Regions from separate parts of the Cupriavidus malaysiensis genome, predicted to be linked through region 2. Evidence: predicted binding sites of a transcription regulator. Region 2 holds the regulator's gene; each other region holds the start of a gene.
What was found. The regulator LexA, encoded in region 2, represses DNA repair genes until DNA is damaged. The targets are predictions, from matches to a motif close to ACTGTATNNNNATACAGT.
Positions count from the first base shown of each region.

Region 1: a site for LexA is predicted at 4,231-4,248, ahead of recA (recombinase RecA). Genes of this name have one in related genera too.
Region 3: a site for LexA is predicted at 5,886-5,903, ahead of BKK80_RS11085 (CppA family protein). Genes of this name have one in related genera too.
Region 4: a site for LexA is predicted at 5,297-5,314, ahead of imuA (translesion DNA synthesis-associated protein ImuA). Genes of this name have one in related genera too.

Region 1 is NZ_CP017754.1:1,061,677-1,069,585, forward strand. It holds gene BKK80_RS04640 (MFS transporter) at 1-1,217, opposite strand, end outside; gene BKK80_RS04645 (DUF4212 domain-containing protein) at 1,492-1,794, opposite strand; gene BKK80_RS04650 (sensor histidine kinase) at 1,797-3,374, opposite strand; gene BKK80_RS04655 (response regulator) at 3,424-4,152, opposite strand; gene recA (recombinase RecA) at 4,468-5,523, shown strand; gene recX (recombination regulator RecX) at 5,873-6,352, shown strand; gene BKK80_RS04670 (DUF2889 domain-containing protein) at 6,749-7,420, shown strand; gene sucC (ADP-forming succinate--CoA ligase subunit beta) at 7,483-7,909, shown strand, end outside.
Region 2 is NZ_CP017754.1:3,175,331-3,183,239, forward strand. It holds gene BKK80_RS14335 (DUF47 domain-containing protein) at 1-593, opposite strand, end outside; gene BKK80_RS14340 (replicative DNA helicase) at 797-2,188, opposite strand; gene rplI (50S ribosomal protein L9) at 2,379-2,831, opposite strand; gene rpsR (30S ribosomal protein S18) at 2,865-3,143, opposite strand; gene priB (primosomal replication protein N) at 3,147-3,446, opposite strand; gene rpsF (30S ribosomal protein S6) at 3,521-3,895, opposite strand; gene BKK80_RS14365 (asparaginase) at 4,005-5,006, opposite strand; gene lexA (transcriptional repressor LexA) at 5,185-5,841, shown strand; gene BKK80_RS37085 (hypothetical protein) at 5,966-6,136, shown strand; gene BKK80_RS14375 (GGDEF domain-containing protein) at 6,728-7,888, shown strand.
Region 3 is NZ_CP017754.1:2,505,724-2,513,632, forward strand. It holds rRNA gene BKK80_RS11060 (23S ribosomal RNA) at 1-811, opposite strand, end outside; rRNA gene BKK80_RS11065 (16S ribosomal RNA) at 1,142-2,673, opposite strand; gene BKK80_RS11070 (hemerythrin domain-containing protein) at 3,654-4,223, opposite strand; gene BKK80_RS11075 (tripartite tricarboxylate transporter substrate-binding protein) at 5,114-5,293, opposite strand; gene BKK80_RS11080 (GlsB/YeaQ/YmgE family stress response membrane protein) at 5,455-5,706, shown strand; gene BKK80_RS11085 (CppA family protein) at 5,935-6,216, shown strand; gene BKK80_RS11090 (methyl-accepting chemotaxis protein) at 6,269-7,909, opposite strand, start outside.
Region 4 is NZ_CP017756.1:113,006-120,914, reverse strand. It holds gene BKK80_RS35020 (ISNCY family transposase) at 104-1,483, opposite strand; gene BKK80_RS35015 (hypothetical protein) at 2,419-2,754, shown strand; gene BKK80_RS35010 (ISNCY family transposase) at 2,913-4,292, opposite strand; gene BKK80_RS35005 (hypothetical protein) at 4,492-5,202, opposite strand; gene imuA (translesion DNA synthesis-associated protein ImuA) at 5,338-6,042, shown strand; gene BKK80_RS34995 (Y-family DNA polymerase) at 5,969-7,432, shown strand; gene BKK80_RS34990 (error-prone DNA polymerase) at 7,442-7,909, shown strand, end outside.

The DNA of each region.
Region 1 (7,909 bases), 2.1 Mb from region 2:
ACCGTGCCGGCCGGGGCGCTGACCACCTCGTAGCTGGCGCTGGCCTGGGCCAGGGTGCGCTTGACGATGTCGCAGGAGCTGCGGAAGTCGATCTCGCGGGCGATCGGGCTGCCCTGGAAGGAGCACTGCGCCGGGTCGGCGGTGACGACGATCTGCGCGGACTGCTGGGCGCGCTCCAGCGCCGGGTTGGCGTAGTGCGTGATCGCCTTGAAGATCGGGAAGTAGGTCAGCACGGCCAGCGCGCAGCCCGCCATGATGATCCACTTGCGGCCGATCTTGTCCGACAGCGAGCCGAAGAAGATGAAGAAGGGCGTGCCGATCAGCAGGGCGCCGGCGATCAGCAGGTTGGCGGTCTTGGCGTCGACCTTCAGGACCTGGGTGAGGAAGAACAGGGAATAGAACTGGCCGGTGTACCAGACCACGGCCTGGCCGGCGGTCAGGCCGAGCAGCGCCACGATCACGATCTTCAGGTTGCGCCATTGGGCGAAGGACTCGGTCAGCGGCGCCTTGGAGGTCTTGCCCTCGGCCTTCATCTTCTGGAAGGCGGGCGATTCGCTCATCGACAGGCGGATGTAGACCGACATCCCCAGCAGCAGGATGGAGACCAGGAAGGGGATGCGCCAGCCCCAGGTGTCGAAGGCCGGGCCGGTCAGCTCGCGGCACAGCAGGATCACCAGCAGCGACAGGAACAAGCCCAGCGTGGCGGTGGTCTGGATCCACGCCGTATAGGAGCCGCGCTTGCCGTGCGGCGCGTGCTCGGCCACGTAGGTGGCCGCGCCGCCGTACTCGCCGCCGAGCGCCAGGCCCTGCAGCATGCGCAGCGCGATCAGGATCACCGGCGCGGCCCAGCCGATGGTGGCGAAGCCGGGCAGCAGGCCGACGATGAAGGTCGACATGCCCATGATCAGGATGGTCACCAGGAAGGTGTACTTGCGGCCGATCATGTCGCCCAGCCGGCCGAACACCAGCGCGCCGAAGGGACGCACGATGAAGCCGGCGGCGAAGGCGAGCAGGGCGAAGATGAAGGCGGAGGTCGGGTCCAGGCCGGCGAAGAACTGCTTGGCGATGATCGCCGCCAGCGAGCCGTACAGGTAGAAGTCGTACCACTCGAACACCGTGCCGAGCGAGGAGGCCAGGATGACCTTCCTCTCCTCCCTCGTCATGGGTGCGTTCTGAGTGCCGCCCCCCGGCATCGCAACGTGCTGCGCATTGGCCATGATGTCTCCTTCGATTGTCGTAAGGTCTCCGTGCGGGCCGGGGGCGACACTGCGCGAGCACTTGCGGAGGCTCCCGGCCTGCCGAAGTTGCTTGGATTGTGGGAGGCGAAACTTACTGAGTTCTGACAGATTCCCATCGGAAATGGGGAGTTTCGTCGGGGTATACGCTAGGCCGGAAGCAGGCCTGCGCAAGGCCTCCGCCTGCTGCGCCGCGCAAGGAAGAGAGCTTGGAAAACGGGAGGAAAAGACGGCTGGCGCGATGCAGGGAATGCCGCTACGCAGCATCGTCGCGCCAGTTCTCGGGTGCCGCTTGCGCCGCGGCTGCGGCGGCCTCTGCATCGTCGGCGCGGTTCATGCGCCAGGCGTAGATGGCTGCCATCAGCACGTAGACGATCAGGGCGCCCTGGGCGCTGACCCAGAAGGAGAAGGGCCAGCCGAAGAAGTCGAAGCGCAGTTCGCGCGCGAACCAGCTCACCACGAAGGTGACGACGAACCACACGCCCAGCAGCGCGCCGATCCAGCGCACATTGCGGTACCAGGCGCGCCGTTCGTCCGGGGTGTCGCGATGGCCTGCCATGCTCAGTGCTCCGCGTCCTCGGCCGGCCGCCGCAGCGTGATGTGCAGGCGGGCGCCGGCGCGGCGCGGCTCCTGCTGGTAGACATGGTCGAGGATGCGGATCTCGCCGCCGTGCTGCTGCACGATCTCGCGCACGATGGGCAGGCCCAGCCCGCTGCCCTCGGTATTGGTGCCGAGCACGCGGTAGAAGCGCTCCATCACGCGCTCGCGCTCGGCCACGGGGATGCCCGGGCCGGTATCTTCCACGTCGAGGTAGGCGAAGGGTTCGAAGGGGTCGGCGCTGACCCGCACGGTGGCGTGGCCGCCGGGCGGGGTGTAGCGGATGGCATTGTCGATCAGGTTGTTCAGCATCTCGGTCAGCATCAGCCGGTTGCCTTGCACCATGACCGGATGGTCGTCGGCATCCAGGCCCAGGTCGATCTGCCGTTCCCACGCACGCGGCAGCCAGTCCTTGACCACCTCGCGCGCCAGCGCGGCCAGGTCCAGCGGCGCCATGCCGGCGCTGCTGGCCAGGTTCTCCATGCGTGCCAGCGACAGCAGCTGGGTGACCAGGTGGGCAGTGCGCTCCGAACTGCCGGCGATCTGCGCCAGCGAGCGGCGCAGCTCCTCCGGCGATTGCTCGCGCTGGGCCAGCTCGGCCTGCATGCGCAGGCCGGCCAGCGGCGTCTTCATCTGGTGGGCGGCGTCGGCGATGAAGCGCTTCTGCGTCTGCACCGACTGGTCGAGGCGCGCCAGCAGTTCATTGAAGGAGGACACCAGCGGCGTGATCTCCTGCGGCGCCGTCCCCTCCTCGATGGGGCTGGTGTCGCCGGGATTGCGCGCGCGGATGCGCTGCTGGATGGCGTTGAGCGGGGCCAGCCCGCGCGTCAGGCCGAACCACACCAGCACCACCGCCAGCGGCAGGATGACGAACTGCGGCAGGATCACGCCCTTGATGATCTCGTTGGCCAGGCGGGCGCGCTTGTCCAGCGTCTCGGCCACCTGCACCAGCACCGGCTGCTCGCCGGACACGTTGCGCAGTTCCACATAGGTGTAGGCCACGCGCACATCGTTGCCCTTGACGCGGTCGTCGCGCAGCGAGACCAGGCCGGCGTGGCCCTGTTCGTCCTCGTTCGGCAGCGGCAGGTCGCGGTCGCCGGCGATGTACTCGCCGCGCGTGCCGACCACCTGGTAATAGATATTGTCGGTTTCGTCGGCACGCAGGATCTCGCGCGCGGACAGCGGCAACTGCAGCGTGACGCGGCCGTTCACCTCGCGCACCTGCTGCGACAGCACGATGGCGCTGGCTTCGAGCGAGCGGTCGTAAGGGCCGTTGGCGATGGACTTGGCGACCAGGTAGGTCACGGCGATGCTCATCGGCCACAGCAGCAGCAGCGGCGCCAGCATCCAGTCGAGGATCTCGCCGAACAGGGAGCGCGCCGCCGGCTGGCGGGCATCGTCCTCCAGGTGCGGCAGGGCGTCGGCCAGGGCGACGTCGTCGGGCAGGGCCGCGCTATCCGCCGCGGCCGGCGGCGGGCTGGCGGCGGCGCGGCGGGCCTGCCGCGCGTGTCCACGCCGCCAGGGCAGTCTGAGCAGGGTCATGTCGCGTGCGGGCAGCCGGCCTGGACGGGGGAGGGCACCAGCGCGGTCCTCAGGCGTGCACGGTGGTCGAGGCGCCGGCCGCGCCGGCCGCGTCCTCCGGTAGCGGCGCGGCCTGGAACTTGTCCAGGCAGTAGCCGAGCCCGCGCACGGTGGCGATGCGGATGCCGCCCACCTCGATCTTCTTGCGCAGCCGGTGCACATACACCTCGATGGCGTTGTTGCTGACTTCCTCGCCCCATTCGCACAGATGGTCGACCAGCTGCTCCTTGGACACCAGGCGGCCGGTGCGGCTCAGCAGGATCTCGAGCAGGCCGAGTTCGCGTGCCGACAGCTCCAGCATCTGCTCGTTCAGGTAGGCCACGCGGCCGACCTGGTCGAAGGCCAGCGGGCCGTGGCGGACCAGGGTGCCGCCGCCGCCGGCGCCGCGCCGCACCAGGGCCCGCACGCGCGCCTCCAGTTCGGTCAGGGCGAAGGGTTTGGCCATGTAGTCGTCGGCGCCCAGGTCCAGCCCCTTGACCCGCTCGTCGACGCTGTCGGCGGCGGTCAGGATCAGCACCGGCAGCATGGCGCCGCGCGCGCGCAGCCGCTTGAGCACTTCCAGGCCGGACATGCGCGGCAGGCCCAGGTCGAGGATGAGCAGGTCGAAGCTCTGGGTGGACAGCGCCGAATCGGCTTCCAGTCCGCTGGCGACATGGTCGACGGCATAGCCCGACTGGCGCAGCGAGCGCGTCAGTCCGTCAGCCAGCACGTCGTCATCTTCGGCGATGAGAATGCGCATAGTCAGTGTCTCCTCCCTGGCCAGGCCCGGGCGCCTTTACTTTTTGCGTCCGTGGCGCGGGCGGGGCTTGCCAAGCATACTGTTTTTTTATACAGTACTCGCACGTTCGGCGAGGACCGGCATCGGGGCGGCATGGCCTGGCGGTCCTGCCGGGTCGGTGCCCCGCGGCGCCCGGCAAGACGGCGGCGCGGGAGCGGGATCGCCCTGGCGCCTGCGCCGGGGCCAGGATGCGCCGGCGGGCCGGCGCGGCACGCACGGAAACCAGGCGCCGCGCCACATGCGGCCTATTTATACACCATTGACGGAAGGACGACCATGGACGACAAGAAGGCGGGTGCAGGCGTGAGCGCGGAGAAGCAGAAGGCGCTTGCCGCGGCGCTTTCCCAGATCGAGAAGCAATTCGGCAAGGGCTCGATCATGCGCCTGGGCGACGGTGACGTCGAGCAGGACATCCAGGTCGTGTCCACCGGTTCGCTGGGCCTGGACGTCGCGCTCGGCGTGGGCGGCCTGCCGCGCGGCCGCGTGGTGGAGATCTACGGTCCGGAATCGTCGGGCAAGACCACGCTGACGCTGCAGGTGGTCGCCGAGATGCAGAAGCTGGGCGGCACCTGCGCCTTCATCGACGCCGAGCACGCGCTCGACGTCAACTATGCCGGCAAGCTGGGCGTCAATGTCGGCGACCTGCTGATCTCGCAGCCCGACACCGGTGAGCAGGCGCTGGAAATCGCCGACGCGCTGGTGCGCTCCGGCTCCATCGACCTGATCGTGATCGACTCGGTCGCCGCGCTGGTGCCGAAGGCCGAAATCGAAGGCGAGATGGGCGATGCGCTGCCCGGCCTGCAGGCCCGCCTGATGAGCCAGGCGCTGCGCAAGCTGACCGGCACCATCAAGCGCACCAACTGCCTGGTGATCTTCATCAACCAGATCCGCATGAAGATCGGTGTGATGTTCGGTTCGCCCGAAACCACCACCGGCGGCAACGCGCTGAAGTTCTACGCCTCGGTGCGCCTCGATATCCGCCGCATCGGCTCGATCAAGAAGGGCGACGACGTGATCGGCAACGAGACCAAGGTCAAGGTGGTCAAGAACAAGGTGTCGCCGCCGTTCCGCGAAGCCTTCTTCGATATCCTCTACGGCCAGGGCATCTCCCGCCAGGGCGAGATCATCGACCTGGGCGTGGATGCCAAGATCGTCGAGAAGTCGGGCGCCTGGTACAGCTACAACGGCGAGAAGATCGGCCAGGGCAAGGACAATGCGCGCGAATTCCTGCGCGAGAATCCCGATATCGCCAACGAGATCGAGAACAAGGTGCGCGTGGCGCTGGGCGTGGCCCCGCTGAACGGCACGGCGGTCGCGGCGCTCGAGGAATGAGCCGGCGCCGGGGCGGTCGGGCGGCGCGCATCGCCGGCTGTCATGCCTCGGACTGCCTGCCCGGACTACCTGAGCCGGGCTGCCACGAGGGCGCCGGCCTTGCCGGTGCCCTCGTTGTACCTTAGTCGCTGTGCCTTTGTTGTACCTCTGGGTAACTTGCAGTGCCTTCGCGATGCCCTCCGCGTGGCATTCCGCTGGAGGCGGCCTCACGCGGAGCCGGCACGCCTTCCGCCACCGCTGTCACCGCTGTCACCGCTGTCACCGCTGTCACCGCTGAAATCGCTGCAGCCGCTCTATCCAACCTCCGCTTCCTTCCGCTGCCCGGCCTCGGGCATCCCGCCCCGCAGCCATGTCCACCCGTCCCCCGCTCTCCCTCAAGGCCCGTGCCATCGGCTACCTGTCGCGGCGCGAGCACAGCCGTGCCGAACTGGCGCGCAAGCTGGCGCCGCATGCCGAGTCGCCCGAGGAGGTCGAGCAACTGCTGGACGCGCTGGAGCGCGAGAACTGGCTGTCCAATGTCCGTTTCGTCGACAGCCTCGTGCATCGGCGCGCGGCGCGCTATGGCGCGGCGCGCGTGATGCAGGAGGCCAAGACCCACCAGCTGGGCGGAGAGCAGTTGCAGGCGCTGAAGGAGCGGCTGGCCGATACCGAACTGGCGCGCGCCCGCGCCGTCTGGCAGAAGCGCTTCGGCGTGGCGCCGGAGTCGCCGGAGGCCCGGGCCAAGCAGATCCGTTTCATGATGGCGCGGGGCTTTTCCCGCAGCGTGATCGGCAAGGTCATCGCGGGGCAGGGCGATGAGCCGTCCGATGAGTGGCCAGGGGACGACTGATTGCCCCTGACTGCCGGAACGCCGTGGCGGGAAGCGGCCAGCCAGCCAGCTGTCCGGCTCCGGTCCTTCCATCCATGTCTGCTGGGAAATACCAATGACGCCGGCAGGTGTATTGTGCACGCCGGTACGCGCCAGTACGCGCCGATGTGCAAGTGGCCGCCGGCGATGCCGCCTGCCGCTGGGCGTCCGTCCGCCCGGCATGCCGCGCCGGGCTTCGCCGTGCGACCGGTGTGGCGCGGATGGCCGGGTAGCGGCCGCGGTGCGCCAATGTGCTGCCGACAGCGCGACCTGCGCGCAGTTCCCGGCCAATGCGGCCCGGCATGTTAAACTCCTCGGGTTTTTCGGCTCCGCCGTCCGATTTCTGCCGTCCATCTGTCCTCGCTTCAGCCTGGTTTCATGCCCCTCTCCCCGCCCGTCAACCGCGCCCTGCGGCATCGCCGTGCCATCACGGCCGAGGCCTATCTCAGGGAAGATGGCCTGTGGGACATCGAGGCGCGCCTGACCGACACCAAGCCGCGCGAGATCGAGCTGGCCGGCGGCCGCGTGCGCCCGGAGGGCCAGCCCTTGCATGACCTGTGGCTGCGCGTGACGATCGACCTGCGCATGAACGTGGTCGACGCCGACGCCTGCTCCGACTGGGTGCCCTATCCCGGCCATTGCGACACCATCGGCCCCGCCTACCGCAAGCTGATCGGCCTGAACCTGATGAAGGGTTTCCGCAAGGCTGTGCGCGAGCGCCTCGGCAGCGTGGCCGGCTGCACGCACCTGACCGAACTGGCCGGAGTGCTGCCCACCACCGCCATCCAGGCCTTCGCGGGCGACGTCATCAGCATCCGCGATGGCGAAGACGATACCCGGACCGATCCCCCCTACCAGTTGCACGGCTGCCATGCCCTGCATTTCGAGGGCGAGGTGGTCCGCCAGTTTTATCCGCGCTGGTATGGCTACCAGCCGAAACCGAAGACCGGGCCCCAGGGGGCGCAGACTCCCACGGTGCCGCGGCCCGAAGCCGGCGAATCCGGCGAAACGCGGTCCACGCCCGGCAGGTCCACGGTGCCCGCCGGCTGACGCCGGCGCCGCGGACCCGCATCAACACTTTCCCTCTTACGCCTACCCGAAAGGAAACACGCATGAATATCCATGAGTACCAAGGCAAGGAAATCCTGCGCAAATACAATGTGCCGGTTCCGCGCGGCATTCCGGCCTTCTCGGTCGACGAGGCCCTGAAGGCCGCTGAAACCCTGGGCGGCCCGGTGTGGGTCGTGAAGGCGCAGATTCATGCGGGTGGCCGCGGCAAGGGCGGTGGCGTCAAGGTTGCCAAGAGCATGGACGAGGTCAAGACCTACGCCAGCAACATCCTGGGCATGCAACTGGTCACGCACCAGACCGGCCCGGAAGGCAAGAAGGTCAACCGCCTGCTGATCGAAGAAGGCGCTGACATCAAGAAGGAACTGTACGTTTCGCTGGTGGTGGACCGCGTGTCGCAGAAGGTGGCCCTGATGGCCTCCAGCGAAGGCGGCATGGACATCGAAGAAGTCGCTGCCCACACCCCGGAAA
Region 2 (7,909 bases):
TTCGCCACGTCCTCGCACTTGTCGGTGATGGTCTCGAGCTGCTCGTAGATGGCCTTCAGCTTGATCAGACGCTTGACGTCGGTCTCGTCGCGGAACAGCTTGGACATGGCGGCACGCATCACGCGGTCGGCTTCCGACTCGAGCTGGTCGATCTGCTGGGCAGTCTTCAGGATGGTGCTGGCATTGCTCATGTCCTCGAGCAGGCCCACGGCGATCTTGACCTGGTCGCAGCACTGCACGCAGATGGCGGCCAGGCGGCGTGCCTCCTCGGTCAGGCTGGTCACGTCGTACAGCGAGATGGTTTCCGCCACGTCCTCCATCAGGTCGAGGATGTCGTCCATGGTGGTGATCAGCTTGTGGATCTCGTCACGGTCCAGCGGCGTGATGAAGGTCTTGTGCAGCAGGTCGATGGTGTCGTGCGTGATGCGGTCGGCCTTCTTCTCGGTGGCCTGCACGCGGCGCGCATGCGCTTCGGCATTCGGCAGGTCGTTCACCAAGACCTCGAGTTCGCGCGCGGCGGTGGTCGCGCATTCCGCGTGCTGGTTGAAATATTCGAAGAACTTGCCCTCGGTGGGCATGAATCGGCCGAACATGAAATGTTCCTTGTCGTAGCGCCGGGGGGCGCCGCTGGGATTGTTGCGGGGGGTGGATGCGGCGGACACAGGTCCGCATGACACGACAGCCGCGCGAAGGCGGCTGTCATCAAGTCGCAATATTTTACAGGGTTGCCGGCGCCGCGCCGCGACAATCGACGCAATTTGCGTCTGCTTCCCGCGAAGCCGCGCCGGTGCTGGCGTCAGGTGTCGTTGTCGAAGAAGGCCGGACCGCCGCTGAAGTTGTCGAACTTGGTGAACTGGCCCAGGAAGGTCAGGCGCACCGTGCCGATCGGACCGTTACGCTGCTTGCCGATGATGATCTCGGCCGTGCCCTTGTCCTGCGAATCCGGGTTGTAGACTTCGTCGCGGTAGATGAACAGGATCACGTCGGCATCCTGCTCGATGGCGCCGGATTCGCGTAAGTCTGACATCACCGGCCGCTTGTTCGGCCGCTGTTCCAGGCTGCGGTTGAGCTGCGACAGCGCGATCACCGGGCAGTTCAGCTCTTTGGCCAGGCCCTTGAGCGAACGCGAGATCTCGGAAATCTCGGTGGCGCGGTTCTCGCCGCCGCCCGAGCCCGACATCAGCTGCAGGTAATCGATGATGATCAGGCCGAGCTGGCCGCACTGGCGCGCCAGCCGGCGCGAGCGCGCGCGCAGCTCCATCGGGTTCAGCGCGGGCGTCTCGTCGATGAAGAGCTGGGCATCGTTCATGCGCTGGATCGCATGGGTCAGCCGCGGCCAGTCCTCGTCGAGCAGGCGCCCCGTGCGCAGCCGGTGCTGGTCGAGCCGGCCGACCGAACCGAGCATACGCATGGCGAGCTGGGTACCCGCCATTTCCATCGAGAAGACCGCGACCGGCAGCCCCTGCTCGACAGCGACGTGCTCGCCGATATTGAGCGAGAACGCCGTCTTACCCATCGACGGACGCCCGGCGACGATGACCAGGTCGCCCGGCTGCATGCCGCTGGTCATCCGGTCCAGGTCGATGAAGCCGGTAGGCACGCCCGTCACGTCGGACGTCGAATCGCGGTGGTACAGCTCGTCGATGCGCTCCACCACCTGGGTCAGCAGCGGCTGGATCTCCTGGAAGCCGGCCTGCCCGCGCGCGCCTTCCTCGGCGATGGCGAAGACCTTGGATTCGGCTTCGTCGAGCAGCTCGCGCACCTCGCGGCCCTTGGGCGCGAAAGCGGCGGTGGCGATATCGTCGGCCACCGTCACCAGCTTGCGCAGCACCGAGCGCTCGCGCACGATTTCCGCATAGCGGCGGATATTGGCCGCACTCGGCGTGTTCTGCGCCAGCGAATTGAGATAGGCCAGGCCGCCGACTTCCTCCGCCTTGCCTGCCACCTGCAGCATCTCGTAGACGGTGATGACGTCGGCGGGCTTGGTGGCCGAGATCAGGCGGGCGATGCTCTGGAAGATCAGCCGATGGTCGAAGCGGTAGAAGTCCGCCTCCGACAGGAAATCCGCGATGCGGTCCCAGGCGGCGTTGTCCAGCAGCAGGCCGCCGAGCACCGATTGCTCGGCCTCGATGGAGTGCGGCGGGACCTTGAGGTTGTCTAGTTGGGGGTCGGCGACGGGCGCATTCATGGGGGGCAATTATAGCGGCGACGGGGCCCGGCCCGCGCGGAGAATTCGGCAGTGGCGAACCACTGTGGCGTCGGCGGCGTCACGCGACGGACAAGAAAAAAGGCAGAAGCCCAAGCTTCTGCCTTTTCTCGTGATCCGAACCGGCCGGTGCGTGCCGCTGCGGGCACCGCTCCAGCCTGGCGCCGGAATCTCAGACCTGCTCGCCCAGCACCGAGACGGTCACGTCGACCACCACGTCGGTGTGCAGCGCCACGCTGACCGGATGGTCGCCGACCATCTTCAGCGGACCGTTCGGCAGGCGGACCTGCGCCTTCTCGACGACGAAGCCTTGCGGAGCCAGGGCTTCGGCGATGTCGGCGTTGGTCACCGAGCCGAACAGGCGGCCATCCACACCCGACTTCTGGGTGATCTGGATGGTCAGGCCGTTCAGCTTCTCGCCTTCCGCCTGGGCGGCGGCCAGCTTCTCGGCGGCAGCCTTTTCCAGGTCGGCACGCTTGGCTTCGAATTCTTCGATGGCGGACTGGGTCGCGCGGCGGGCCTTCTTGCTCGGGATCAGGAAGTTACGGGCGTAACCGTCCTTCACGCGAACGATGTCACCCAGGTTGCCCAGGTTGACGACTTTTTCAAGCAGAATGACTTGCATCGTATATCTCTCCTTTACCTAGGGCCTGGACAATCAGTTCTTGTGCAGGTCGGTGTACGGCAGCAGCGCGAGGAAACGCGCACGCTTGATAGCCGTATCGAGCTGACGCTGATAGTGCGCCTTGGTACCGGTCAGGCGTGCCGGCGTGATCTTGCCGTTGTCGCCGATGAAGTCCTTCAGGGTGTCCAGATCCTTGTAGTCGATCTGTTCCACGCCAGCCACGGTGAAGCGGCAGAAGCGCTTGCGCTTGAACAGCGGGTTCTGCTGCTGGAAGCGCTTCTTGTTCTTGTTGTCACGTTTGACGAATGCCATGATTCAATCCTTTTCGAATGCTTTACATCCAGTGATGTGAAAGACGAGAGCCTTGCTGTTGCGATGCTTGCGGGCCAGGAAGCCTTCGCAGTCGAGCAGCGTGCCCAGCGGCATGCGCTCCAGGCGCTGGCCGACCGGGCCGATGCCCATCGCCGCGATGGCGAACTCGATCTGCCGGGGAATCTGCGCCTCGACCACCTCGCCAGCGTGCTGCAGCAAGCAGTTCACGACAGGCACGCCGGCCGGCGTGTAGCGCAGGGCTTCGCGTTCGACTAGGGTCGCGGACAGCCGCAACTGGTTCAACGCGCGCCTCCTTGCTGGTCCCGGGCCACCCCGCCGATCCGGCCGGGCAGCGCTCTAGCGCACCGCACCGCCGATCAGGCGGCCTGGCTCTCGCTGCTTTGTTGCGCGGCCTTGCGGGCTTCTTCGCGCTGCACTTCCTTCATCATCGGCGAGGGAGCGGTTTCGGCCTTCTTGGTCTGGACGATCAGGTGACGCAGCACCGCATCGTTGAACTTGAACGCGTGTTCGAGTTCGGCCAGGGTTTCCTTGCCGCATTCGATGTTCAGGCAAACGTAGTGAGCCTTGGCCAGCTTCTGGATCATGTAGGCCAGTTGGCGACGACCCCAGTCTTCCACGCGGTGAACCTGGCCATTCTGCGAGGTGACCAGCGACTTGTAACGCTCGATCATCGCGGGCACTTGTTCGCTCTGGTCCGGATGGACGATAAAGACGATTTCGTAATGACGCATTGACGCTCCTTTTGGGATGAGCCACCCGGGCGTCACGTCCGGTGCGGCAAGGTTGGATAGCCTGCCATTATAGCCCGCAGCAAGCTGGCACGGCAAGCAGACTGCCCGCTCAGCACTGCGCGAAGCACTGCTGCAGCCGGCCAGGGTCCGCCGCCAGCCGAGGATCCCGAGCCAGAGCGAGCAACAGCAGCGCGCGCGCCTTGTAGGGATTCAGGTCACCCGCGGAGACGAACAGGCCGGCGCCAGGATTCGGCAGTGCCGGAATCGATACATGGCCCGCACCGGTGCGGGAACTGCGCACCACCGCGACACCTGCGCGCGCCGCGTCGGCCAGCGCGGCAGCCAGCGCCTCGTGGATCGAACCGTTCCCCGCCGCCGCCACCACCAGGCCCGCCGCGCCGGCAGCCACCAGCGCGTCGACGACGATACGGGAGGGCTGCGCATAGCTCGGCACAATTTCCACCAGCGGCCACTCCCCGGCTGGCAGCGGCCAGGACCGCTCGACCCGGCGCAATGGCGCGCGCATGAAGCTCACCAGCTCATCCTGGACGAAACCGAGCGGGCCGCCCACCGGCGACACGAAGGCATCGACCGCCGAGGTATGTGCCTTGACGACATCCCGCGCAGCATGGATCTGCTGGTTCAGCACCACCAGCACGCCACGGCCGCGCGCTTCCGGATGGGCCGCCACACGCACGGCATCGAGAAGATTGAGCGGGCCATCCGCAGACAGGGAGGTCGAAGGCCGCATGGCCGCGGTCATCACTACGGGAACCGGTACCGCACAGGACAGATGCAGCAGCATGGCCGTCTCTTCCAGGGTATCGGTACCGTGAGTCACCACCACACCCGCCACATCGGGCTGGGCGCACCAGAATGCCACGCGCGCCTGCAGTCTGGCCCACAGCGCAAAGCCCATGTCCTTGCTGTCGACCTGGGCCACCTGCTCGGCCTCCAGGCGCGCCACCGACTTCAACGCCGGCACGGCATCCAGCAGCGCCGTCACCGGCACCGTGGCTGCCTGGTAATGCGCACTGCTGGCCGCGCTGGCGGCGGAACCGGCGATGGTGCCGCCGGTGGCAAGCACGACGATGCGGGGAAGCTTGGACATATCAGGGCGGGAACACGGGTGAGCCGCGATTGTAACCGTACGCCCAACCACCATCACTCCGCCGCACCGGCCACAGGTCGCGCAAATTCCACTTGCACTTCGTCACATACTGTATAAAATCACAGCATACTGTTTAAACATACAGTACCCCTGACACCAAGAACAAAGCGGCGACTCCATGGCAACCCTGACTCCGCGGCAACAACAGATCTTCGACCTGATCCGCAACACGATCCGCCGCACCGGCTTTCCGCCTACGCGCGCAGAGATCGCCGCGGAGTTCGGCTTCTCCTCCCCGAATGCCGCCGAGGAACATCTGCGGGCACTGGCGCGCAAGGGCGTGATCGAGTTGACCCCGGGCGCCTCGCGCGGCATCCGCCTCAAGGTCTCGCGCAGCGATTCGGAAACACCGGACCAGTTCACATTGCCGATGGCCGGCGTGATGCAACTGACCCTGCCGCTGGTCGGCCGCGTCGCGGCAGGCAGCCCCATCCTCGCCGCCGAGCACATCGACCGGCAGTATCAGGTGGATGCCTCGGTCTTCGACGAACAGCCCGACTATCTGCTGCGCGTACGCGGCCTCAGCATGCGCGATGCCGGCATCCTCGACGGCGACCTGCTCGCAGTCAAGCGCGCCAGCGAGGCCAGCAACGGCAAGATCGTGGTAGCACGCCTTGGCGAGGACGTCACTGTCAAACGCTTCAAGCGACGAGGCGACAGCATCGAGCTGATTGCCGAGAACCCCGACTACCCCAACATCCTCGTGAAACCGGGAGAAGAAGAGTTCTCTCTCGAGGGTATCGCGGTCGGACTGATCCGTCCGGCCGGCTTCTAGCGCAGCCGGCCCGACCCCTCGCCGCCGCCAGGTCTGCAGCGTGGCGGCACCTGCCTCACCGTTCCGAAGGCGCCCGCCGACGCTGGCGCCATCCCCCGACTATTGTCAATCGACAGGTGCAACCATGCCGCAAGCCAATACCATCTCCGCCCGCCGCCCGGTCAAGCCAGTGCCTTTCCGCCAATGCAAGGGCGTGCGCATCTACCAAGGCGCGCAGCGCCGCACCATGGTCGGCAGCATGGCCGCCATCTGCCGCATGCTGGAGTTGGCCGAGCCGGCCAAGCTGCACGTCTGAGCCTGCGCGGCACCCGAGTACGCACGGGTACGTGACAGGCGCGGCTCGCCGTGCCGTGCCTGTCACGCCGGGCATTCGCTTTGCCGCATTCGCTTTGCCGCGCATCTGCTTTGCATGATGCACGACGGCGCCCGAGCAATCGCATGCCCGAGCGGTCGTCGCGCACCAACGATTCCGCGATGTTCCATGGCGCCTTCAATCCGCGTCCAACCCTCTGCCTATGCCAGGCAATGCGTAGGGTGCCCCTCCCTTGATGCACACTCCGCCCCTCGTTCGAAGGGGGCATTTCCGTATCTTTACCGTTGTTTGCAATTGCAGCGGCGCGCAGCACGTCAGTGCCGGCGAGATTCGCGTGCCGGCTCGCTAGAATGGCCGCTGACATTGGAATAGCGCCGCACCGGCAGCAGCTCCATCTGCGGAGTCGCCGGCAAGACTGACAGGCGCTCGTACGCGCCGCGCTGCTGCATTGCCGAGGCATACCACGCTGCCTGCCTCGGCACACCGACCACCCTCCGGACAGCGCTCCCGGCCACCACAACGACTACAGATCGGGGACCTCGCTTGCCGCTTCAAACTGTCCAGGTTCTGGCCTTGGGCAATCCCGCCATCGCCACGCTGCTATCCCTGTGCTTCCTGCTGGCCTGGAGCTACGAGCGCGCGCAGCGTCACCTGTTGATGTTCTGCGCATCGTTCCTGATCTATGCCTTGGCCGCGTCAGCGCAGATCCTGCAACTGCCGCGCGACGCTGGCGTGAACCTGCTGCTGTCCTGCGCGCTCTACCTGGGTAGCACCCTGTTGCTGTTGCGCGGCGTCGTAGCACGCGCCGACGCGCAGTTCGATGCCGTGCCGCTGACCACGCTGGCCTGTCTGCAGTTGATCGCGCTGGCGTACTTCCACTATGCCGACGACCAGATCGCGGCACGCATCTACATACTCCACGGCGGCATCGCAGTGATGCTGCTGACCGGCGTCGCGCGGCTTGGCAAACTGCGCCTGGGCGCCGCCGTCGACCGCGCGCTGTATTGGATCCTGCTGGCGTTTGCGCTGAGCTTCGTGCCACGCTCGGCGCTGACCATCACATCCGCCGCGTCCGGCAACGCCGACTCACTAGCGCACTCGCCCTTCTGGATCGCACTGCAGCTCAGCCTGGTACTGTTCGGCATCGTGCTCGGCCTGGCCCTGCTCGCAGGCGCCATGTCCGACGTGATCGACAAGCTGCGCGAGGAACGCGACACCGATCCCCTGACCCGCCTCCACAACCGCCGTAGCTTCGAGGTGCTGGCTGAGCGCGAGATTCCGCCCCGCCAAGGCCAGCCGCTCAGCGTGCTGCTCTGCGATATCGATCACTTCAAGCACATCAACGACACCCACGGCCACGCCGCAGGCGACACGGTCCTGTCGGAATTCGGCCACCTGGTCCTCGCAAGCATCCGCCATCGGGACATTGCAGGCCGCATCGGCGGCGAAGAGTTCGCCATCCTGCTGCCCGGCACCGACGTTGCGAGCGCGCTGCACCTCGCCGAACGCCTGCGCCACACGCTCGAGACGACGGCATTCGAGGCCCTGCCCGGCACATGTACCGTGACCGCCAGCTTCGGCGTCACCGCGCTCGCCGCCGGGGAATCGCTAGATGACCTGCTGACCCGGGCCGACATGCTGCTTTACACCGCCAAGCGCGAGGGAAGGAATTGCGTGGCATTCGAGCACAATCCGCCACCGGCACAACTGGCGAACTCCCGCCAGGCGGCCTAGGCAGGATCCGCAGCGCGACGA
Region 3 (7,909 bases), 670 kb from region 2:
AGAGAACCAGCTATTTCCAGATTTGTTTAGCCTTTCACCCCTATCCACAGCTCATCCCCTAGTTTTTCAACACTAGTGGGTTCGGTCCTCCAGTACGTGTTACCGCACCTTCAACCTGGCCATGGATAGATCATCTGGTTTCGGGTCTACACCCAGCGACTGAACGCCCTGTTCGGACTCGCTTTCGCTACGCCTGCCCTAATCGGTTAAGCTTGCCACTGAATGTAAGTCGCTGACCCATTATACAAAAGGTACGCCGTCACCCGTTTCCAGGCTCCGACTGTTTGTATGCATGCGGTTTCAGGATCTATTTCACTCCCCTCCCGGGGTTCTTTTCGCCTTTCCCTCACGGTACTGGTTCACTATCGGTCGATCACGAGTATTTAGCCTTGGAGGATGGTCCCCCCATCTTCAGACAGGATTTCACGTGTCCCGCCCTACTTGTCGTACACCTAGTTCCACAACGCTGTTTTCGCATACAGGGCTATCACCTGCTATGGCCGGGCTTTCCATCCCGTTCTGCTAACAATGCTGCTAAAGAGTACAAGGCTCTTCCCATTTCGTTCGCCACTACTCTGGGAATCTCGGTTGATTTCTGTTCCTGCAGCTACTTAGATGTTTCAGTTCGCCGCGTTCGCTTCCCTTGCCTATGTATTCAGCAAGGGATGACCCATACGGGCCGGGTTTCCCCATTCGGACATCTCCGGATCAAAGCTCGTTTGCCAGCTCCCCGAAGCTTTTCGCAGGCTACCGCGTCCTTCATCGCCTGTGATCGCCAAGGCATCCACCACATGCACTTGTTCGCTTGACCCTATAACGAGTGTGTCTCAAGCTCGCGCCTGAAACGCTTCATTACAGGTTGAGTTCTCGCATTTGTGCCGTATTCCAAGTCATCTTTCGATCACTTAAATACTTTGGTTGATACAATCACAACCCGGTATCGTGTTGGTTACTTCAGCCTCTCATCAAGGCTTCACGACACCTTTACTACATCCCATATTGTTAAAGAACAGCCGAATTTCTTCGCTTGGCAATGCCAAATGCAAGCGCTCGATATCAAGCACTTGCATTTGGCCATATCCTGGCCGCAACAACAAACAACCGATAAGTGTGAGTGCTCGACTCGGAATGCACGCTCTGGAAAGGAGGTGATCCAGCCGCACCTTCCGGTACGGCTACCTTGTTACGACTTCACCCCAGTCATGAACCCTGCCGTGGTAATTGCCCTCCTTGCGGTTAGGCTAACTACTTCTGGCAAAACCCACTCCCATGGTGTGACGGGCGGTGTGTACAAGACCCGGGAACGTATTCACCGCGGCATGCTGATCCGCGATTACTAGCGATTCCAGCTTCACGTAGTCGAGTTGCAGACTACGATCCGGACTACGATGCGTTTTCTGGGATTAGCTCCCCCTCGCGGGTTGGCAACCCTCTGTACGCACCATTGTATGACGTGTGAAGCCCTACCCATAAGGGCCATGAGGACTTGACGTCATCCCCACCTTCCTCCGGTTTGTCACCGGCAGTCTCTCTAGAGTGCCCTTTCGTAGCAACTAGAGACAAGGGTTGCGCTCGTTGCGGGACTTAACCCAACATCTCACGACACGAGCTGACGACAGCCATGCAGCACCTGTGTCCACTTTCCCTTTCGGGCACCTGATGCATCTCTGCTTCGTTAGTGGCATGTCAAGGGTAGGTAAGGTTTTTCGCGTTGCATCGAATTAATCCACATCATCCACCGCTTGTGCGGGTCCCCGTCAATTCCTTTGAGTTTTAATCTTGCGACCGTACTCCCCAGGCGGTCAACTTCACGCGTTAGCTTCGTTACTGAAGAAATGAATCCCCAACAACTAGTTGACATCGTTTAGGGCGTGGACTACCAGGGTATCTAATCCTGTTTGCTCCCCACGCTTTCGTGCATGAGCGTCAGTCACGTCCCAGGGGGCTGCCTTCGCCATCGGTATTCCTCCACATCTCTACGCATTTCACTGCTACACGTGGAATTCTACCCCCCTCTGACGCACTCTAGCCTTGCAGTCACAAGCGCCATTCCCAGGTTGAGCCCGGGGATTTCACGCCTGTCTTACAAAACCGCCTGCGCACGCTTTACGCCCAGTAATTCCGATTAACGCTCGCACCCTACGTATTACCGCGGCTGCTGGCACGTAGTTAGCCGGTGCTTATTCTTCCGGTACCGTCATCCCTCCGGGGTATTAGCCCAAAGGATTTCTTTCCGGACAAAAGTGCTTTACAACCCGAAGGCCTTCTTCACACACGCGGCATTGCTGGATCAGGGTTGCCCCCATTGTCCAAAATTCCCCACTGCTGCCTCCCGTAGGAGTCTGGGCCGTGTCTCAGTCCCAGTGTGGCTGATCGTCCTCTCAGACCAGCTACTGATCGTCGCCTTGGTGAGCCTTTACCTCACCAACTAGCTAATCAGACATCGGCCGCTCCTATTGCGCGAGGCCTTACGGTCCCCCGCTTTCACCCTCAGGTCGTATGCGGTATTAGCTAATCTTTCGACTAGTTATCCCCCACAACAGGGCACGTTCCGATGTATTACTCACCCGTTCGCCACTCGCCGCCAGACCGAAGTCCGCGCTGCCGTTCGACTTGCATGTGTAAGGCATGCCGCCAGCGTTCAATCTGAGCCAGGATCAAACTCTTCAGTTCAATCTCTGTGTGGTTCCGCGCAGTTGCCTGCGCAAACCTCGCTCTTTCGAGCGGTCGCTCACTCTCAGAAAACTGACTGGCTCCGTCCGAAGACGAAACCAAACATGTTTACTGTGCGAGCACTGATAATTTGCAAGCTAGAAGACCGGGGTCTTCCGCATTCATTATCAAGCACCCACACTTATCGGTGTTTGTTTGTTAAAGAACCACCCTCTCGGGCCGCATCCGGCTTTGCCGGTTTGCGTTGCCGCTGCGTTATGTCTGCAGCGAAGGAACGAGACTATAAAGAATTTTTCGAGATCAATCAAGCGATTTCGAGAATTTCTTTATTCGGACGCCGCACTCATTCGAGCCGCGCCAATCCTGCCATTCCCTCCCCGTCACGCGGTGCGCTGCGAGCGAGGGAGCGAATACTAGTCCCTCGATGACTGACTTGCAAGCCGAAAAATGAAAAGCGTCGCTTTTGACACTTGAACGCCGGGGCTCCGATCCGGGGTGAGAACGGCGCCGGCTGGATGTATCCGACGCCAACAAGCACTGTGAGGACATGGTTTCCACTTCCGTCCGAGACAGGACGCCCGGCAAGCCTGGCGCGTTCTCGTCGTCTGCACGCTGGCCTTCACCGTCTGCTTCATGGTCTGGATGATGTCCGGCGTCATCGCCCCCCCCTGAAGCAGCCTTCGGCCTGAACGACACCGAGTTCGGCCTGCTCGCTGCCGCCGTACCCCGTCGCCGAAGCGACGGATCCGCCAGGAAAGGCTGACAGCACATCATTGCCTATCGGCATCGGCAGCATCGGCTCCTGCGTGACGTTTCAAAGAGCAGGAAGCTGAATCCGGTCGAGTACCGCCTCAATATCTGAAGAGTCGACCTGAAGGAGCAATGCACTCCGCCAGGATCATTCTCCCGGCTCCTATGATTCAGAGGCGTTCATCGGGCCTTTCAATTGATGCCAGGCTTCTTTTCACGCGATCAAGGCCCTAGTGCACTTCCTGAATGGGCGCTCTCGCATCACGCTCGATCTGCTTGCGCAATGCCGTGAAGCGCTCCTGCACACCCTCCCCAAAAAGAGGATCGGGGCTGCCTGGAACGGTAGCCGCGACTTCCGCCCAGTCCTGCTCGGTCAGCAGTTGCGCCGCGCGCGGCATGACGTGCCTTTCCTCGGTGGAAAGATGATTGCGGTAGTACACGAGATACATGGCCACAGCCGCTTCCAGGGCCGCGCGCGACGTGATCATATCCCGCTCCGCTTCATTGAGACGGCTCAGGAATTCCTCGCCCACCGTGGCAATCACGCGATGCTCTTGCAGAAGCCGGCTGACCACGATCTGCATGCCGGGATCCCGCTCGACGAGCAGGGCGTACGCGACATCCTCGCGCGGATGGTGGACACGATCGCCAAAGTTCCGCATGTAATAGAGGATCTCGCCCATCAAACCATAGTTCGGCTGCGCTCCCCGGTGAAAGGCGATCACCTGCTCTTCCAGCAGATCGAGCAGCGTGGAGAAATGGATGTGATCGGCATGCCAAACGGCAAGTTGGTCGGTCATGGCGTGCTCCAGGGAGACTGGTCAGGTAAGCGATCCGGCTCGAAGTTAACTCAACAAACCCCGATTTCAACAGTAGTCCCCCGCCAAGTTTTGAGGATGATGTAGATCAACAGTGGGCTTCGCTCATTCCCCGCTCACTTCCGCTGGCGCGTTGCCCCTTGCTCGAATGTCGACAGGCATATCGAACTGACGAAGGCTTCCAGCGCAAGCCGCGGGCGCAACAGCATCTTCCGCCCGCGGGCCGCGAATGGGGCAAAGGACAATGGCCGCGCCGCCAGGCTCGCGGGCTCGCGTAGTGCAATGAAACACCATCGTCTCGAGACCCGGAGACCCGCCACTCCACGACAGGTCCATTGCGCCGGGCCACCTGCTGCGGCCTGCCCCTGGCGTGCCGTCGGCTCGCCACGCTGGTTGGCCGCCACCGCGCCGGCGCCTGGCGGGCACCGGGTCGCTGGTCGATCTCGCGCAGCGCGCCGTTCGTTCGCAACCTCGTGGCAAGCACGGCTGGCCGGGTGGTTGCGTGGATCCGCCCTCCACTCAGGCGGCACGTGGACATCCCCAACCTTGGCGGCTCCGACGCCCCCACCCACACACGGCAGCGATTTCCCCTTCTGCGCGGCAGCGACGATGGCATCCCTCGATCCCTGGCATCCTCGCACCAAGAATGATCATTTATTACTACGTAATACGTATTGTTTAATACTTTTCGAAACAATCTTTAGACATAATTATGCTTCTGTCTAACTATTGGCACGGATCGAGAGATCCATCATCGTTGCCACGACCGCCGATGGGCTCTCAGCATCCCCCAGCACGTCCTGCGGCTATGACGATCGAGGCCGCGGTGCCTCGCGCATCCCGCTTGAGCACCCGGCCCCGCTCTTCTTCCCTTACTCGGGCTTCACACCCGAATCGCGGATCACGCGCGCCCACAGCCGCGCCTGCCCTTCGATCCAGGCGGCGAACTCCTCCGGCGAATTGCCATAGGGTTCCAGCCCCTGCAGCCTCATCTTCGCCATCACATCGGGCTGCCGGAGGGCATCGGCGATCGCGGCGTTCAGTTTCTGCACCAGATCCCTTGGCGTGCCAGCCGGAGCGAACAGCGGCACCAATCTACGACGAAGACCGGGAGGTCTCCTCATTCCCGCCAGATCCCGCCACCGGCCCGCACAAATTCACCTAGAGTGATGTCTGATGCGGTGCCACATGGACAACAGCCAGGAGAACAACGATGCAACATGGTCTGATTGCTTGGCTGGTGATCGGTGCGGTCGCCGGATGGCTGGCGGGGGTGCTGGTCAAGGGCGGCGGCTTCGGACTGCTGGTCGACATCCTCGTCGGCATCGTCGGCGCCATCGTCGGCGGCTGGTTGGCCGGCCTGCTGGGCATCTCGTTCGGCGGCGGCATGATCGGCTCGATCATCACGGCGGTGATCGGCGCCGTGGTACTGCTCTTCCTCCTCCGGCTGATCAAACGGGCCTAGGCGCCACCGGCGCCGGCCTCAGCGCGATTCCGTCGCGCGGAGGAGCTGCAGCCTATATCGCCGTAGGACATCGCCTGCATCGACCTCGCTCCGCGGGCATCCTGTTGCCGTCATTGCCATTCACGCTGCCTGCCGAAACTGGCAGCAGCGCGCCTTGTCGTGCTTGATTTCGCCTCGATACTGTATATATTTACAGGTACTGTATGGATATACATGTGCGAGGCCATCATGGAACATCTGGTCCGGGTGCAGAACGAATATGACCGCCAGGTCCTGGCCTGGCTGCGCCGACGCATCGGCGACGCGGCGCTGGCCGAGGCTGCCAGGCGGCTCGGCGGCGAACGCAAGCCATATCTGTCCAGCCTCTGCCGCGCGCTGTCGATCCGGCCACCCGCACGCGTGGATTTGCGCGCTGAGGCGCGGCGTGCCGACCTCGCCGTCGGCGAGCGCTACCTGGCGCGCATCCGCACCATCCTCGGCGCATCCGGACAGGCCTCACGGGCCCATTGAGCGCCAATCGGGCGCCAATCGGGCACCCGTGCCGTGCTCCCGGCATCCGGTGTCAGGCCTGCAGCGGTGACGCAACCGGTACCGGTGCGTGATCGAGGTGGAAGCGGCCGACCAGCGCCTCCATCCGCTCGGCCTGCTCCTTCAGCATCGCGGCGGCGGCGGCTGCCTGCTCGACCAGCGAGGCATTCTGCTGCGTCGCCTGGTCCATCTGCACCACGGCCTGGTTGACCTGGGCGATGCCGCCGCTCTGCTCGGCCGAGGCACGGCTGATCTCGGTCATGACGGTGTCGACGCGGGACACCGCCGTGATCGCCTCGCCGATGGTCTGGCTGGCCTGCTCGACCAGTCCGGCGCCGTGCGCCACGCGCTGCGCCGACTGCGCGATCAGCGCGGCGATCTCCTTGGCCGAGGTACCCGCGCGTTGTGCCAGGTTGCGGACCTCGGCCGCCACCACGGCGAAGCCGCGCCCGTGCTCGCCCGCCCGGGCCGCCTCGACGGCGGCATTGAGCGCCAGGATATTGGTCTGGAAGGCGATGCCGTCGATCACGCCAGTGATGTCCTCGATGCGGTGGGAGTCGGCCGCGATGTGCCGCATGGTGTCGAGCAGGTGCCGGATCGCGTCGCCGCCACGGCCCGCGACGCCGGCCGCCTCGGCCGCCAGCGTGCTGGCCTCGCCGGCATGGCCGGCATTCTGTTTCACGATGGCGGTCAGCTGTTCCATGCTGGCCGCGGTCTCCTGCAGCGAGGCCGCCTGCTGCTCGGTGCGCTGAGACAGGTCCAGGTTGCCTTGCGCGATCTCTCCCGCAGCCACCAGCACCTGCTCCGCGCCGGCGCGCGTCTCGCGCACGGTGTCCTGCCAGGAGCGCAGCAGGACTTGCAGGTGGCGCCGGATATCGCTGAATTCGTCGCGCCCGCGCACCACCAGTTCGGCGCGCAGGTCGCCCGCGCCGATCCGCTCGACCCAGGCGGCGATCCCGCGCAGGTCCTCGCCCACGCCACGGCAGAAGCCCGCGAACAGGTAGAAAGCGGCGCCGACGGTGAGCAGCGCCAGCGCGCACATCCACGCCAGCTTGTCCTGCACCGCGCCGATACGCGCTTCCAGCATGGCATGGGCACTGGCGCCGAAGGCGCGATTGGTCGCGCCGATGGCGTCGATGGCAGCGGTGGCCTCGTCGAAATACGCCTTGGCCTCGATGCGGATACCGTCGCGGCCCAGCAGCCTGTCCTTCAGGGTCACCGAGAATCCATCGACCGCCGCCAGGCGCGCCTTGGCCGCCTCCACCTCGGCGCGGTAGCCTGGCGCGGCCGCGCTCACGCGCTCGGCGTCGCGCCTGACCGTCTCCACCGCCTCCTGTATCTGCTCGCTGAGCGCGCCCAGCCCGGCCTGCTGCGCGCTCTCGGCGAAACCGCCCTGGCTGATGATGGCGGTACCGCGGCCGCGCGCCAGCGCGGTGAACTCCGCCAGCCTGGGCATGGTCCCGAGCATCAGGTTGATCAGGTAGTACGACCCCGCATCCGGGTCCAGCGCCAGCTCCGAGCGGTCGCCGAGATCGCCCACATAGAGCCGCAGTTGCCTGACCAGTGCGCTGTGCTGCGCGAACAGGGTGGACGCCGGTGCCTGCAGGCCTTCGGTCTTGAGGGTGCGCCATGCCTCTTCGAGGGCGCCGGCCTGGGCATCGAGGCCGAAGCCGCG
Region 4 (7,909 bases), on a different replicon from region 2:
ATAGCATTCATCGCGGCCGAGGTCTCTCGGTGACAAGGGGGGCAGTAGCCGCCCTTCGGCATCGGGCGGGCCCGGCGTCCGCTATCGGGCAGCAAGCGGCCAATTAGGGCCGGGGCGTGCCTTTGATCGCCCGCTCCAGGTCCAGCCGGTTGATCAACCGCTGACGCTTCACGTGCCCCGGCGGGTGCTGCGGCCGCGGTGGCTCGCCGGCCAGCGTCCGCGACGGGCCGGCCTGATGCCGGTCGTCGCGCAGCGCTTGTACCTGGGCGGCGATATCCAGCACGTGCCCCAGCCGCTTGTTCTCCACGATGGCGCCCTGGTCGATCTCCGAGAGCCGGTGGTAGGTGGTGTAGGGCAGGGCAGCGCCGTCGGCCCACAGCTCCACGTGCCCGTCCGGATAGTCGGCCACCTCGATGTAGCGGTGGATCAGGCGGCGGTGCTCGGGGCGGTCCTCCAGCAGGTACATCACCTTGTCGTATTGCAGCGTGAGGCTAGCCGACACCTTGCGCCACTCGCGCCAGCTGAAGATTCGTTCCAGATCCTCGTCGCCACGCAGCGGCCGGTGCGCGTTGAAATCGCTCTTTGGCTCCTTGGCAAAGCGCGCGTTGAAGTCCGCGATGAACGTCGGCGCATAGGCGTTGGCGGCGTCCATCGAGCTGATGCCGCGCAACCGTAGCTCCTTGACCAGGCGGTCCTGCAGCGTGCCGTTCATCCGTTCGACGCGGCCCTTGGCCTGGCTGGAATTGGCACAGAGGCTGTCGATATTCAGCTCGAACAACGCGCGCCCGAACTGCGTGTAGCCGCAGCCTTCGGCATTCGCCTTGGTGTTGACCCGGAACACGCTGAACTTGTCCGAATAGAACGCCTGTGGCTTGCCGTGCCGCTCGAGGTAGGCCCGGGTGGCGGTGAAATAGGCGGGGGTCGACTCGGTCGGCACGAACAGCAGCTGCATCAGCCGGCCGGTGGCGTCGTCGACGTACACCAGCAGCGTACAGGCCGGCGCGCGGCCCTCAAACCAGCGGTGATCGCTGCCGTCGATCTGGACCAGCTCGCCCAGGCACGCCCGCCGGTTGCGCGGCTGGTGGACCTTGGGCGGGCGCTGCCTGCGCGGCACCCAGAAGCCCGCGTCGACCATGATCCGGCGCACCGTTTCCTTGGCTAGGTCGATGCCGTGGCGCTCGCGCAGCTTCTCGGCCGCCAGCGTCGGACCGAAATCCGCGTAGCTGTCGCGGATCAAACCGCGCACGCGCGACTCCAGGCCGAGCGGCAACTGGCGATGGCCAGGTTGGCCCCATTTGCGCGATACGAGGCCGCGCGGGCCGTCCTGCCGGTAGCGTTGCACCAGTCGCTCGACCTGGCGCTTGGAGATCCCCAGCTTCTCGGCGGCGCGCCAGACCATCAGGCCGTCCTGCACGACGGCCTCGATGACCTTGCACCGATCCAGCTCCCGCATGCTCATGGTGATCGTCTCGGGTCGGCCCATGCTCGTGCCCCTGGCTGGCCACAAAGGTGGCTAGCTTCGCACAATCCTGGGGTACGACATTTGAATTCATCCCAAGTACGACATTAGAAAAAATGCCCAACATTCGTTGTCCAGGCGGTTCTCAGTTGTCGCGTGGCTGGCTACATTCAAATGTCGGCACGGGCGTGCGGTTTGTGCGGGCTTGGCGGGCTTTGGCTGGGTTGCTCGGTGAGGCTGGCCTGACGCGACGGAGACCCGCGCCAGGTGGGGTGGTGGCCGCGCGGTGGGCTCAGTTCAACTGACCGCGTGCTGGCGGGGGGGGGCTGCGGGGCCGCGCGCTCAAGCCGGGGCTATCGCGCGGACGCGCTCCGCAAGGTGTCGCGCCTCGGCCAGACCGGTCAGGGACGCTTGGCTCCGATCGGTGGCGACCAGGCGGCTGCCGACCGGGTTCGGCCAGAAGCCGGCACTCGACATGAGGGCCCTGATTGCACACAATCCTGAGAAGCGTTCGCCGCAGCCGCCCCTTCCGGGCGGCATACCAACATTACTGAACTGATTGCCGCAGTGATGTCCATGGACCTTCAGGCTTTCATTAGGCGCTCGAGGCGAACAGTCTAATGAAGGCAGAATGTAGCCAATATCGGAATTACATCTATCCTCGGAGTTTGACAATGAGATGCCAGATTTGCGCGCGTGAACTGAATCGAGGCGACGATCCATTGTCCGTGGACTGCGGTGGCGATTGTTGGGGATGCATCGGAGAAATTGAAGCGGAGATGGGTGACAAGGCATCGCTGGAGAAGGTGCGCGACGAGCATTCGCGCGGACTTCGACCAAGTTGGACGGCCCCTTTAGATGGCGACTGACGGCCAATCGGGGACAGTCACCGCTGGACAATCGCTATACTCCTCCGCTGATATGCGACGCATTAGCGACGCAGGAACCGAAGGACGCTTATGTCGGAAAACGATTTTGATATCAAACTGGATGAGTTGGTGGATCGCTCTGTCGGCAAGCTTCTCACGGCCGACAGTTTCGATCCCTCAGCATTTGATGCCCTCAAGGAATATCTATGGCAGAAGGGTGAGGGACTTCAGCATGAATACTGCGTGTCAAAGCAGATTCTGCGCACCCTCCGGTCGACCGTAAGTGCCATAACAAGTCGAGCGGAGTATCTGCCTTCCGTGCGCCAACACCTTAAATTGGCCCGAGAGTTCGACGGAATGCTCGACAGCCTGATCGCGGGAGAGACCCGCGCAACTCGAACTCCTGGGGTTCCTCGGGTGATTTAATCCGACGCATGGAATGTCTGCTTCCAGCAAGGACGACTGACCGCTAAGGGTTCGGTGGCGGTCACCACTACCAGGTTGCCCAATGAATGCTTAGGGTCGGTAGCCGCCCTTCAGCATCGGGCGGGCCCGGCGTCCGCTATCGGGCAGCAAGCGGCCAACTAGGGCCGGGGCGTACCCTTGATCGCCCGCTCCAGGTCGATCCGATTGATCAGCCGCTGACGCTTTACGTGCCCCGGCGGGTGCTGCGGCCGTGGTGGCTCGCCCTGCAGCGTCCGCGACGGGCCGGCCTGATGCCGGTCGTCGCGCAGCGCTTGTACCTGGGCGGCGATATCCAGCACGTGCCCCAGCCGCTTGTTTTCCACGATGGCGCCCTGGTCGATCTCCGAGAGCCGGTGGTAGGTGGTGTAGGGCAGGGCAGCGCCATCGGCCCACAGTTCCACGTGCCCGTCCGGATAGTCGGCCACTTCGATGTAGCGATGGATCAGGCGGCGGTGCTCGGGCCGGTCCTCCAGCAGGTACATCACCTTGTCGTATTGCAGCGTGAGGCTGGCCGACACCTTGCGCCACTCGCGCCAGCTGAAGATTCGTTCCAGATCCTCGTCGCCACGCAGCGGCCGGTGCGCGTTGAAATCGCTCTTTGGCACCTTGGCAAAGCGCGCGTTGAAGTCCGCGATAAACGTCGGCGCATAGGCGTTGGCGGCGTCCATCGAGCTGATGCCGCGCAACCGCAGCTCCTTGACCAGGCGGTCCTGCAGCGTGCCGTGCATCCGTTCGACGCGGCCCTTGGCCTGGCTGCAATTGGCGCACAGGATGTCGATATTCAGCTCGAACAACGCCCGTCCGAACTGCGTATAGCCTCGGCCTTCGGCGTTGGCCTTAGCGCTGACCCGGAACACGCTGAACTTGTCCGAATAGAACGCCTGCGGCTTGCCGTGCCGCTCGAGATAGGCCCGGGTGGCGGTGAAATAGGCGGGGGTCGACTCGGTCGGCACGAACAGCAGCTGCATCAGCCGGCCGGTGGCGTCGTCGACATAGACCAGCAGCGTGCACGCCGGCGCGCGGTCTTCGAACCAGTGGTGGTCGCTGCCGTCGATCTGGACCAGCTGGCCCAGGCACGCCCGCCGATTGCGCGGCTGGTGGACCTTGGGCGGGCGCTGCCTGCGCGGCACCCAGAAGCCCGCGTCGACCATGATCCGGCGCACCGTTTCCTTGGCCAGGTCGATGCCATGACGCTCCCGCAGTTTCTCGGCGGCCAGCGTTGGGCCGAAGTCGGCGTAGCTGTCACGGATCAGTCCGCACACGCGAGACTCCAGGCCAGGCGGCAACTGGCGGTTGCCGGGGCGGCCGCGCTTGCGCGAAGCGAGGCCGCTCGGCCCATCCGCCCGGTACCGCTGCGCCAAGCGCTCCACCTGCCGGCGCGACAAGCCCAGCTTCTCGGCGGCGCGCCAGACCGCCAGGCCGTGCTCCACCACGGCCTGTATCACCTTGAGTCGGTCCAGTTCGCGCATCGTCACGGTCAGAATCTCGGGCTTGCCCATGGCGGCCTCCAGTCTCGGACGGACGGAAAGCCGCCAGCTTGCCAGGACTGGCAAGCACTGCGACAGTTCTAATTGGCCCAAGTACGACAATACTATTTGGCCGTAACATTCGTTTCGCGCATAAGAGTTTTTATGGTAAATTGGTTTCGAACGCAACCAAATCTATTCTAGCGAACCTGTCGAGACGAACTAGCGGGTCCTAGTTGATAGCAAGCGATCCCAGTCGAATACTGCTAAGCCGCGGTGCGCCAGACAGTTCTGGCGATTGGAACCGCTCCCCAAGGATCTCAAGGCAAGCCTGCAGTAGGGATTCGACGGTACCGGTCGAAAGCTCTCGACCGATCGCGATATCGAGCTCGAGCGCCGGTCCGCCGGCGAGCCGATCGTCCAATTCAGCGACCGCGGCGTAGATCGCGTCCGCCATTTGCTGCATGAAGCCGAGTCCCAGCCCGGCATCCCGGTACGGCCCCTCGATCCACGCTTCACACAGCGTCGCGAACAGCGCCCCATAGTCGTCGAGGTTGATCGCGAACGTGCAGAAGCCAATCGGATCCAGATCGCGCGTCAGGATGAGCCGGTAGTTGACGATCTGGCCAACCACCTCGTCCAGATCGTCGCTCGACAGGCTGACTTCTTCTGCCACGCCAACCGACCAATCTTCATCCTCCAGAGTTTCGCCAAGCATCGGCTCGCCGGTCCAAGGCAGCGTCGTCGCGTCTCTGGCCAGCTTGGCGCGCAGCGTCGCCAGGAGTTCGGCCCTGCCTGGCGCATCCTGTGGCTCCGTGTAGATCGCGTAGCGCTCGGCGTCGTCGGCGCCGAGGAAGTCCGGGCCTAGCAGAGGGGCCCGGCGCATTGGGATAGAGCCGGCCTGCAGCGCGACGCGCAGGCGGGAGTCGTTCGTATCGTTCATGTCGGTTGGCTTCCGTCGTGGTGTGGAGCACTATGCACCGAGCTGGTCGGAGTGGCAATTGGCTCGATTGCTGTATAAATAAACAGTACAATGGACTGTATATTCATACAGTATCGTGTTTGGCAGGAACCCGCCATGACCGCGCCCGCCCCCGAAACCATCCATCCATGCCTCTGGCTCGCATCACAGTTGGCGCGGGCAGCCGGCCGCACCGTACCCACGGGCTACGCCGCGTTGGCCGGCGAGTTGCCGGGCGGGGGCTGGCCGACGGGCACGCTGGTGGAATTGCTGGTGCGCCAGGCGGGCGTGGGTGAGTTGCGCCTGTTGCGCCCAGCGCTGGCCAGCCTGGCTCCGCGCCCGATCGTACTTCTGGACCCGCCCCACGCGCCCCAGGGGCTGGCCCTGGCCAACTGGGGACTGCCGCCGGCTCAGTTGCTGTGGCTGCGCAGCGAGCGCACCGCCGACGCTCTTTGGTCCGCCGAGCAGATTCTGCGCGCCGGCACGTGCGGCGCCCTGCTGTTCTGGTCGCAGCACCTGCGCAACGATGCGCTGCGCCGTCTCAATCTGGCCGCCCAAGCTGGCGATACGCTGTTCTACCTGATGCGGCCGGCCACCTGTGCGCGCGACGCATCGCCCGCGCCGCTACGCATCGGCATAGCGCCGGCTGCCGGAGGCGCCGAGCTGACCTTTTTCAAGCGGCGCGGGCCGCAGCAGGACAAGCCTGTCTTGGTACCGCTGGAACCCTCGCCCATCCTGCTTCGCCGCCATGTATCGCCTTTGGATCTGCCTGCGCCTACCGCGCCTGTGCCTGGAAGTCTTCCGGCCACGCTGGTCCACTGAGCTGGCCGTCGCGGTCCTCGACAAGGACCGGGTCCATCTGGCCTCCGCGCTGGCTGCCGCCGCCGGCGTGCGGGCGCAGATGCGCCGCGGCGGCGTGCAGACCATCGCCCCTCAGACCGTGCTCCTCGAACGGGCACCCACACGCGAGGCGGAAGGCCTTCGCGCCTTCGCGCTCGCCCTGCTCCAGTTCTCGCCATCCGTGGTCGAGGCTGAGGAAGATGCCGTTCTGGTCGACGTGTCGGCCAGCCTGCGGCTGTTCGGCGGTGCGCGCCGGCTGCGCGCGCGCATGCGTGCCACGGCCGAAGCGCTCGGGTACACGGTGGCGGTTGGCTGCGCACCGACGGCGCAAGGCGCTTGGCTGCTCGCGCGCGCCGGCGGCGGCGTCGCGCTCAAGCCGGCCGGTCTCGGCCGCCAGTTGGCAACCCTTCCCGCCGCGGTGCTGCCGGCGGCACGGCCGCACGCCGACTGGCTGGACGGTCTGGGCTGCCGCACGCTGGGCGACCTGCGCCGCCTGCCGCGCGCCGGCCTGCAGCGCCGCTGCGGCGCGGCGATCAATGAGGCTTTGGACCGCGCCCTGGGCGAGGCCGCCGAGGTATTCGACTGGCTGGAGGCCCCGCCAACGTTCGCCGCGCGCGTGGAACTGCCCGACCGCATCGAACACGCCGAGGCTACCCTCGCCTACGCCGGCGGCCTGATCGAGCAGCTGGTGGGATGGCTCACCGCGCGGCACCTGGCCGTGACCCGCTTCGCCGTGTCGCTGCAGCACGAGCGCGGCCGCGAGGCCATCCCGCCGACCGTGGTCGAGGTAGCGCTGGCCGAGCCGAGTTGGCACGCCGCTCACCTGAACCGCCTGCTGCGCGAGCGCCTCGCGCGGCTGGCTGTCGACGCGCCGATGATTGCGGTCCACCTGGCCGCCGTCGACACGCAACCGCTGGCGCCGCCGAGCGAAAGCTTGTTCCCGGAGCCAGGCGGAACGCCCGAGGACCATGCCCGGCTGTTGGAGCTGCTCACCGCGCGGCTGGGCGCCGAGCGCGTGCTGCAGCCCGCCCTGCAGGCAGACTACCGGCCCGAGGTTGCCAACACCTGGGTGCCCGCCGGCACCAAGGTGGCCGCGGGCGGGCCTGCGCCGGCATTGCCCCGCCCGGCTTGGCTGCTCGATAAGCCGATTCCGTTGCTGGAGCGCGACCACCGCCCGTACTACGGCTCGCCGCTGCGCATGGTCTCCCCGCCCGAACGCATCGAGGCCGGCTGGTGGGCCGGCGAGGTGGTGACGCGGGACTACTACGTTGCCGAGGGCCAGGACCACACCTGTTACTGGGTGTTCCAGGAGCGCATGGGCAGCCGCGAGGGCGACGCCGCGCACTGGTACTTGCACGGGCTCTTTGGCTGAGGCGTCGCCATGCTGCCCCAACCTTCCGGCGTCGGCCTACCCGACTACGCCGAGCTGCACTGCCTCTCGAACTTTTCCTTCCTGCACGGCGCCTCGCGGGCGGAAGAGCTGGCGGAGCGCGCCGTGGCGCTGGGCTATCAAGCGCTCGCGATCACCGACGAATGCTCGCTGGCCGGCATCGTGCGCGCCCATACGGTCGCCAAGCAGCACGGCCTGAAGCTGGTGGTCGGCGCCAGCTTCCGTCTCAAGAATGCCGACGGTAGCCCAGCCCTCTCCTTCGTCGCGCTCGCGCGCAACCGCGCCGGCTACGGCAACCTGTGCGAACTCATCACGCTGGCGCGCACCCGGGCCGCCAAGGGCAGCTACCATCTGACCATGCGGGACCTGGCCGCGCCCGAGGCGCCTTACTCCCACTTGCGCGGCCTGCCAGACTGCCTGGTACTGTTCACGCCCGATTACTGCGCGCCGGCCGACCAG